2 regions of the Streptomyces sp. LMG1-1-1.1 genome follow, and region 1 is predicted to be linked to the other one. Evidence: riboswitches for the same ligand, from Rfam matches in the RefSeq annotation. Region 1 holds a riboswitch; the other holds the start of a gene.
What was found. A riboswitch is a leader RNA that binds a small molecule or an ion and turns the genes downstream of it on or off. The one in region 1 is predicted to bind cobalamin.
Positions count from the first base shown of each region.

Region 2: linked by a shared signal. The riboswitch ahead of MRBLMG1_RS30810 (ribonucleoside-diphosphate reductase subunit alpha) and the one ahead of MRBLMG1_RS04615 (energy-coupling factor ABC transporter permease) in region 1 are both predicted to bind cobalamin.

Region 1 covers NZ_JBFPNH010000012.1:176,281-180,292, reverse strand. The annotation lists gene dhaL (dihydroxyacetone kinase subunit DhaL) at 1-483, shown strand, start outside; gene MRBLMG1_RS04620 (PTS-dependent dihydroxyacetone kinase phosphotransferase subunit DhaM) at 624-1,064, shown strand; cobalamin riboswitch at 1,143-1,349, shown strand; gene MRBLMG1_RS04615 (energy-coupling factor ABC transporter permease) at 1,379-2,077, shown strand; gene MRBLMG1_RS04610 (energy-coupling factor ABC transporter substrate-binding protein) at 2,086-2,478, shown strand; gene cbiQ (cobalt ECF transporter T component CbiQ) at 2,485-3,234, shown strand; gene MRBLMG1_RS04600 (ATP-binding cassette domain-containing protein) at 3,231-4,012, shown strand, end outside.
Region 2 covers NZ_JBFPNH010000062.1:18,085-22,096, reverse strand. The annotation lists gene MRBLMG1_RS30810 (ribonucleoside-diphosphate reductase subunit alpha) at 1-1,890, opposite strand, end outside; cobalamin riboswitch at 2,022-2,186, opposite strand; gene MRBLMG1_RS30805 (GNAT family N-acetyltransferase) at 2,199-2,699, opposite strand; gene mctP (monocarboxylate uptake permease MctP) at 2,777-4,012, opposite strand, start outside.

The sequences.
Region 1 (4,012 bases):
GGATTCGCCGCCGTCGCCGAGACGCTGGCCAAGGAACCGCCGACGACCCCCGGCGCCGTGCTGGGCACCGCAGGACGGCAGCTCATCTCCACCGTCGGCGGCGCGTCGGGGCCCCTGTACGGGACGCTGCTGCGCCGCACCGGCAAGACCCTCGGCGACGACGAGCGGATCAACCGCGCGCAGCTCGCGGAGGCACTGGGTGCGGGCGTCGCCGCCGTGTCCCAGCTCGGCGGAGCGCAGGTGGGCGACAAGACGATGCTGGACGCGCTGGTGCCGGCCGTGGAGGGCCTGCGGACCTCGTTCGACGCGGCCCGCGCCGCCGCCGAGGAGGGCGCCCTCGGGACCGTACCCCTGCGGGCGCGCAAGGGTCGGGCGAGCTACCTCGGCGAACGGTCGGTCGGGCACCAGGATCCGGGGGCGACGTCGTCGGCCCTGCTGTTCTCGACGCTCGCCGAGACCGCGCGCACCGAGGGGGTGTCTTGAACACGGCGACTGACGGGTCGACTCCCGGCCCTTCGACGTCCGGAGCTTCGGCATCCGACGCTTCGACTCCCGACGCTTCGACACCCGACGCTCCGACACCCGGCGCTCCGACATCCGTCTCGTCGACGTCGGGCGCGTCCGTGTCCGCGTCCGCGTCCGCCTCCCCCTCCCCCTCCCCCTCCGCCTCCGTCGGCATCGTGCTCGTGTCGCACAGTGCGGCGGTCGCGGCGGCCGTGGTCGAGCTGGCGCGGGGGCTTGCGGGCGGGGGTGGGCTCGCGCCGGTGGCGGCGGCGGGTGGGACGCCGGACGGGGGGCTGGGGACGAGTTCGGAGCTGATCGCCGAGGCGGCGAGGGCGGTGGACCGGGGTGCCGGGGTGGCGCTCCTGGTCGATCTGGGGAGCGCGGTGCTCACGGTGAAGGCGCTGCTGGCCGAGGGGGACGAACTGCCCGCGGGTTCGCGGTTGGTGGACGCTCCGTTCGTCGAGGGCGCGGTCGCGGCGCTGGTGACGGCGAGCGCGGGCGGGGACCTCGACGCGGTGGCGGCGGCGGCCTCGGAGGCGTACGCGTACCGGAAGGAATGAGGCTGCGCGGCGAGTGCGCGGAGTGACGGAGGGGGCGCGCCGGGTGGCGACCGTGTTGTGATGCAGCAGGTCAACCCACTAATGTCGCAGGGCCTTGGTGTACGGGAAACCGGTGCAGTACCGGTGCGGCCCTCGCCACTGTGATCGGGAGGTCCGGCTCCACCCCCGCGGGGAACACCCTCGGGGAAGCCACTGGACCGCGACGGGAGACCGCCGCGGTGTGGGAAGGCGGAGTCGGACGGCATGACCGTCAGCCAGGAGACCGGCCAGGGTGCGTTGTCCATCCACGAGGTGCTGGAGAGGGTCTCCCGACCATGCATATAGCCGAGGGGTATCTGCCCCCCGCTCACGCCGCCGCCTGGGGCGTCGCGGCCGCCCCGTTCGTCGTCCACGGGGTCCGCGCGCTGACCCGAGAGGTGCGGTCCAACCCCGAGTCCACGCTGCTGCTGGGCGCGTCCGGCGCCTTCACGTTCGTCCTGTCCGCGCTCAAGCTTCCGTCGGTGACGGGTAGTTGCTCTCATCCGACCGGTACGGGGCTGGGCGCGATCCTGTTCCGGCCGCCGATCATGGCGGTCCTCGGCACGATCACCCTGCTGTTCCAGGCGCTGCTGCTCGCCCATGGCGGCCTGACCACGCTCGGCGCCAACGCCTTCTCGATGGCGATCGTCGGGCCCTGGGCGGGGTACGGGACGTACCGGCTGCTGCGCCGGTTCGGTACGCCGCTGATGGTGGCCGTCTTCTTCGGCGCGTTTGTCGCCGACCTCTCCACGTACTGCGTCACCAGCGTGCAGCTGGCGCTGGCGTTCCCGGACGCCGGGACGGGGGTGGCGGGCGCGCTGGCCAAGTTCGGCGGGATCTTCGCGGTGACGCAGATTCCGCTGGCGGTGAGCGAGGGCCTGCTCACCGTGCTCGTGATGCGGCTCCTCACCCAGTCGAGCAAGGGCGAGCTGACCCGGCTGGGTGTCCTCCCCCGGCCGCGGACCGCGCTCGACAAGGAGGCGGCCGCGCGATGAGCGTCAGGATCAGCCGAAACGCGAAGATCAACGGACTGCTGCTGCTGGTCGTCGTCGCGCTCGCGGTGCTGCCGCTGGCGCTGGGTCTCGGCGACCACAAGGAGCAGCCGTTCACCGGGTCCGACGGGGAGGCGGAGACGGCCGTCTCCGAACTCGCTCCCGACTACGAGCCCTGGTTCAGCCCCCTGTACGAGCCGCCGTCCGGCGAGATCGAGTCGGCGCTCTTCGCGCTCCAGGCGGCCCTGGGCGCCGGCGTCCTGGCGTACTACTTCGGCCTGCGGCGCGGCCGCCGGCAGGGGGAGGCGCGGGCCGCGGCGGCGAGGGCCGAGGCGGACGGTGCGGCAGGGGACGAGGGCGACACGGGGGCCGCTGCCCGGCCCGTCGACGGGCGGGACGTGTAGTCGCCGATGCTGCCCATCGACGCGGCGGCGCACAGCAGTCGCTGGCGCTCCCGCCATCCCGCCGAGAAGGCGGTGCTCGGTTTCGGTCTGACGCTGTGCGCGGTGGGTCTGCCGCCGTGGCCGGGCGCGGTGCTCGTGGCGGCGGTGACGCTCGGGGTGCTGCTCGGGCCGGCCGGCGTGCCGGGCCGCCAGCTGTGGCGGGCGTTTCGCGTTCCGCTCGGGTTCTGTGTCACGGGCGCGGTCCCGCTGCTGTTCGAGGTGGGTGGGGCGCGGGGAGTCGTGGCGCTGGCGCCCGGTGGCCCGGCGCACGCGGGCGGGCTGTTGCTGCGGACCGCGTCGGCTTCGCTCGGGGTGCTGCTGTTCGCGTTCACGACGCCGATGTCCGACGTGCTGCCCCGGCTGGTCCGGGCGGGCGTGCCGGCGCCGGTGGTGGACGTGGCGCTCGTGATGTACCGGATCATCTTCCTGCTGCTCGACTCGCTGTCCCGGATCCGGCAGGCCCAGGCGGCGCGTCTGGGGCACACCACCCGGGCCGCGACCTGGCGTTCGCTCGCGGGGCTCGGCGCGACCACGTTCGTCCGGGCCTTCGACCGGGCGCAGCGCCTGCAGTCGGGGCTCGCCGGGCGGGGGTACGACGGGACGCTGCGGGTGCTCGTGCCCGCGTGCGGGATCTCCCGCCGGTTCCTCGCGGCGACGGCCGTGCTGCTCGGGGGGCTCGTCGCCCTCACCCTCGTACTGGAAAGGTTCCTTCCGTGACGCCTCAGAACGCGACGACGCCCCGGGGCTCGACGCCGGTCGTGGAGCTGGTGGGGGCGGGGTTCGCCTACGAGGACGGGCCCGCCGTCCTGTCGGGCGTGGACTTCGCGGTGGCGGAGGGGCGTGCCGTCGCGCTCCTCGGCCGCAACGGCAGCGGCAAGACGACGCTGCTGCGGCTGCTGAGCGGCGGGCTGCGGTGCGGGGGCGGTTCGCTGCTCCTGGACGGTGCGGAGGTGACGTACGACCGCCGGGGCCTGACCCGGCTGCGGACCACCGTGCAGCTCGTGGTGCAGGACCCGGACGACCAGCTGTTCGCGGCCTCGGTCGGCCAGGACGTGTCGTTCGGGCCGATGAACCTGGGGCTGCCCGAGGACGAGGTGCGGCTCCGGGTGCGCGAGGCGCTCGAGGCGCTGGACATCGTGGCGCTCGCGGACCGGCCGACGCACCTGTTGTCGTACGGTCAGCGCAAGCGGGCCGCCATCGCCGGCGCCGTGGCGATGCGGCCCCGGGTCCTGATCATGGACGAGCCGACGGCCGGCCTCGACCCGCACGGCCAGGAGATGCTCCTCGACGCCCTCGGGCGGCTCCGCGCGTCGGGCACCACGGTGGTGATGGCGACGCACGACGTGGACCTGGCGCTGCGCTGGGCCGACGAGGCGGCGGTCCTCTCGCCCTCGGGTCTTCGCACGGGGCCGGTCGCGGAGCTCCTCGCCGACGACGCCCTCCTCGCCGCCGCCCGGCTCCGCCGGCCCTGGGGCACCACCGTGGCCCGCCTTCT
Region 2 (4,012 bases), on a different contig from region 1:
GAGGTTCGAGACCTGCGGCTCGATGCACTCGTACACGCCGGCGATCGACGCGATGGTCGCGGTCGGCGCGATGGCCAGGAGCAGGCTGTTGCGCATGCCGACGGCGGCGATCCGCTCGCGCAGCGCGGCCCAGCGCTCGGGCCAGTTGAGCTCCACGTCGTAGTGGTCCGGGTGCAGCACACCGCGGGCGGTGCGGGTCTGCTCCCAGGCCGGGAGCGGGCCGCTGCGCTCGGCGAGGTCGGCGGAGGCCTCGTACGCGGCGAGCATGATCCGCTCGGCGATACGGGTCGACAGCGCGCGCGCCTCGGCGGAGTCGAACGGCAGCCGCAGCTGGAAGAAGACGTCCTGGAGGCCCATCGCGCCCAGGCCGACGGGCCGCCAGCGGGCGTTGGAACGCCCGGCCTGCTCGGTCGGGTAGAAGTTGATGTCGACGACCCGGTCGAGGAAGGTGACGGCCGTGCGGACGGTCTCGTCGAGGCGCTCCCAGTCGATGTCGCCGCCGGTGACGAACGCGCCCAGGTTCACGGAACCGAGGTTGCAGACGGCGGTCTCGCCGTCGTTCGTGACCTCGATGATCTCTGTGCACAGGTTCGAGGAGTGGACGACGGTGCCGGGCTCGGCGGTCTGGTTCGCGGTCCGGTTGGACGCGTCCTTGAAGGTCATCCAGCCGTTGCCGGTCTGGGCCAGGGTCCGCATCATCCGGCCGTACAGGTCGCGGGCCGGCATCGTCTTGCGGGCCAGGCCCTTCGCCTCGGCGGCGCGGTAGGCGGCGTCGAACTCCTCGCCGTACAGGTCGACGAGCTCGGGCACGTCCGCCGGGGAGAACAGCGACCAGTCGGCGTCCGCGTTGACGCGGCGCATGAACTCGTCCGGGATCCAGTGCGCCAGGTTCAGGTTGTGCGTACGGCGCTGGTCCTCGCCCGTGTTGTCGCGGAGCTCCAGGAACTCCTCGACGTCCGCGTGCCAGGTCTCGAGGTAGACGGCGGCGGCACCCTTGCGGCGGCCGCCCTGGTTCACCGCGGCGACGGAGGCGTCGAGCGTCTTCAGGAACGGCACGATGCCGTTGGAGTGGCCGTTGGTGCCGCGGATCAGCGAACCGCGGGCGCGGATGCGGGAGTAGGAGAGCCCGATGCCGCCGGCGTGCTTCGACAGGCGCGCGACCTGGTGGTAGCGGTCGTAGATGGAGTCCAGCTCGTCCTGCGGGGAGTCCAGGAGGTAGCAGGAGGACATCTGCGGGTGGCGGGTGCCGGAGTTGAAGAGGGTGGGGGAGGACGGCAGGTAGTCCAGGCGGCTCATCAGCCCGTACAGCGCGGCGACCTCGTCGAGCGCGCGGACGCTCTCGTCCTCGGCCAGGCCGCAGGCGACGCGCAGCATGAAGTGCTGCGGGGTCTCGATCACCTTGCGGGTGATCGGGTGGCGCAGCAGGTAGCGCGAGTAGAGGGTGCGCAGACCGAAGTAGCCGAAGCGGTCGTCGGCGGCCCGGTCGATCAGGGTGTCGAGCCGGTCCGCGTGCAGCGTGACGAACGCGGCGGTGCGGTCGGCGATCAGGCCCTCGCGGTGACCGACGGAGACCGAGGCGGAGAAGGAGACCGCGCCCTGGTCGGCCGCCTCGTCGGCGATGGTGATCGTCAGGAGCCGGGCGGCGAGCCGGGAGTACGCCGGGTCCTCGGAGATCAGGCCGGCGGCCGCCTCGGTGGCCAGCTCGCGCAGCTCCGCCTCGTCCGCCGCGGCGCTGCGGCCGCGCAGCGCGGCGGCGGCGACCTTGCCGGGGTCGGTGTCGGGGAGATCGGCGGTGAGGTCGGTCAGGGTCCGCAGCAGCACGGTCCCGGGGCCGTCGCTCTCGACCGCGGAAGCCTCGGCCGAAGCCGGATCGGCGGGCGCGATGGTCACGTGGGGGCTCTCCCTCGCTCGGCTCGGGGCCGCGACGGGGAAGGCGGGCAGGGGGTGTCCGTCACGCCGGACGCGCCGTGTCCACCGGCCCACTCCGCGAGGCCCGGAAGTCAGTGGCACCCGGAACGGAAGGACCGGGTGCGCTGTGGGCAGGTCATCGGACTCACTCCGTACGAAACCGCACGTAGCACACCGTTGCGGGACAGTTCCGGATTCGCGCCGGATTCCCCTGCGTCGACAGCGAGGATGAGCATACATGTGGGGGGCGCCGCTGACGGCACCCCCCACATGTTGTGTCGGTTGCGGGGCTACAGCTCCAGCGCGTACGTCAGCAGCGTGTGTTCGGGGATCGGCTGCCAGTCCCGCTCGGGGGTCCGCACGAAGCCGAGCCGGTCGTAGATCCGGTGCGCCGCGACCATCTTCGCGTCCGTGGAGAGCACCAGCCGCGCACACCCGGGGAGGGCCCGCGCCCGGTCCGCGCAGGCGCGTACGAGCGCTTCTCCGACGCCCCTGCCGCGGGCCGCCGGCGCGACCACGAGCATCCGGAACTCGGCCTCGCCTTCGACGGCGATGTCCGCCCAGGCGGTGCCGCCGGGGGCGAAGGTCACCCCGCCGATGATCCCGTCCTCCGCGTCGACGGCGACGAGGACCTCGCTCTCGCGAGCCCGCCGGGCCGTGTCGCGGAGCACGTCCAGATAGAAGTCGTCCTCTCCGTGCAGCAGCAGCCCGTCGTTCAGATAGGTCAGTCCGGTGAGCTCGCCGAGCTCTTCGTGGTCCTCGGGCCGTACCGCCCTGATCGTGAAGTCCATGGGCCCAGTCTGCCTCCGCCGCACGGGAAGGGGGCCCGGGATGTCTCCCGGGCCCCCGTCACGCGTGCGTCCGCGGGTCAGTGCACCGGGGCGCCGACCTTCGGGAGTTCGCGGACACCGGCGTCACCGGCGTCCGCCGTGTAGTCCTCGGGCGAGGTCTCGTCGATGCCCTCGGGGGCCTTGAGGGCCTTGAGGACGAAGGTCAGGACGACCGTGACGACGACGTTGAGGACGAAGGCGGTGAGGCCGATGTAGCCGATCTCGCCGATGCCGGGGATCTCGGCGGAGGAGCCGCCGAAGTGCTTCTGGGTCGGGCTGGCGACGCCGTACGCGGCGAACGTGCCGTAGACCATGCCGACGGCCCAGCCGGCGAGCAGCGCCCAGCGGTGGAACCAGCGGGTGAACAGGCCGCCGACGAGGGCCGGGAAGGTCTGCAGGATCCAGATGCCGCCGAGCAGCTGGAAGTTGATCGCGACCGTCTTGTCCATGGTGAGGACGAAGACCAGCGCGCCGACCTTCACCAGGAGCGAGACCAGCTTGGAGACCTTGGTCTCCTGCGCCGGGGTCGCGTCCGGTTTGATGAAGTCCTTGTAGATGTTCCTGGTGAACAGGTTGGCCGCGGCGATCGACATGATCGCGGCCGGGACGAGCGCGCCGATGCCGATCGCGGCGAAGGCCACACCCGCGAACCAGTCCGGGAACATGGTCTCGAAGAGCTGCGGGATGGCGAGCTGGCCGTTCTTGACCTTGATCCCGGCGGCGATGGCCATGAAGCCGAGCAGCGCGAGCAGGCCCAGCATCAGGGAGTACAGCGGCAGGATCGTGGTGTTGCGGCGGATGACCTCGCGGCTCCTGGACGACAGCGTCGCCGTGATCGAGTGCGGGTACATGAAGAGCGCGAGCGCCGAGCCGAGCGCCAGCGTCGCGTACGTCCACTGGCCGGCCTCGCCGGGGACGAGCGCTCCGCGCGGCTTGCCGGTCGCCGGGTTGGTCTGCGCGTAGGCCTCGCCGGCCTTGGCGAAGATCTCGTCGAAGCCGCCCAGCTTGATCGGGATGTAGATGATGGCCACCGCGATCACGATGTAGATCAGGGTGTCCTTGACGAAGGCGATGAGCGCCGGGGCGCGCAGGCCGGAGGAGTACGTGTACGCCGCCAGGACGCCGAACGCGAGCAGCAGCGGCAGGTCCTTGACGAACCAGTGGGTGGTCTCGCCGCCGCCGACGCCCATCACGTCCAGGACGGCCTGGATGCCGACGAGCTGGAGCGCGATGTACGGCATGGTGGCGAGGATGCCGGTGACCGCGACCGCGAG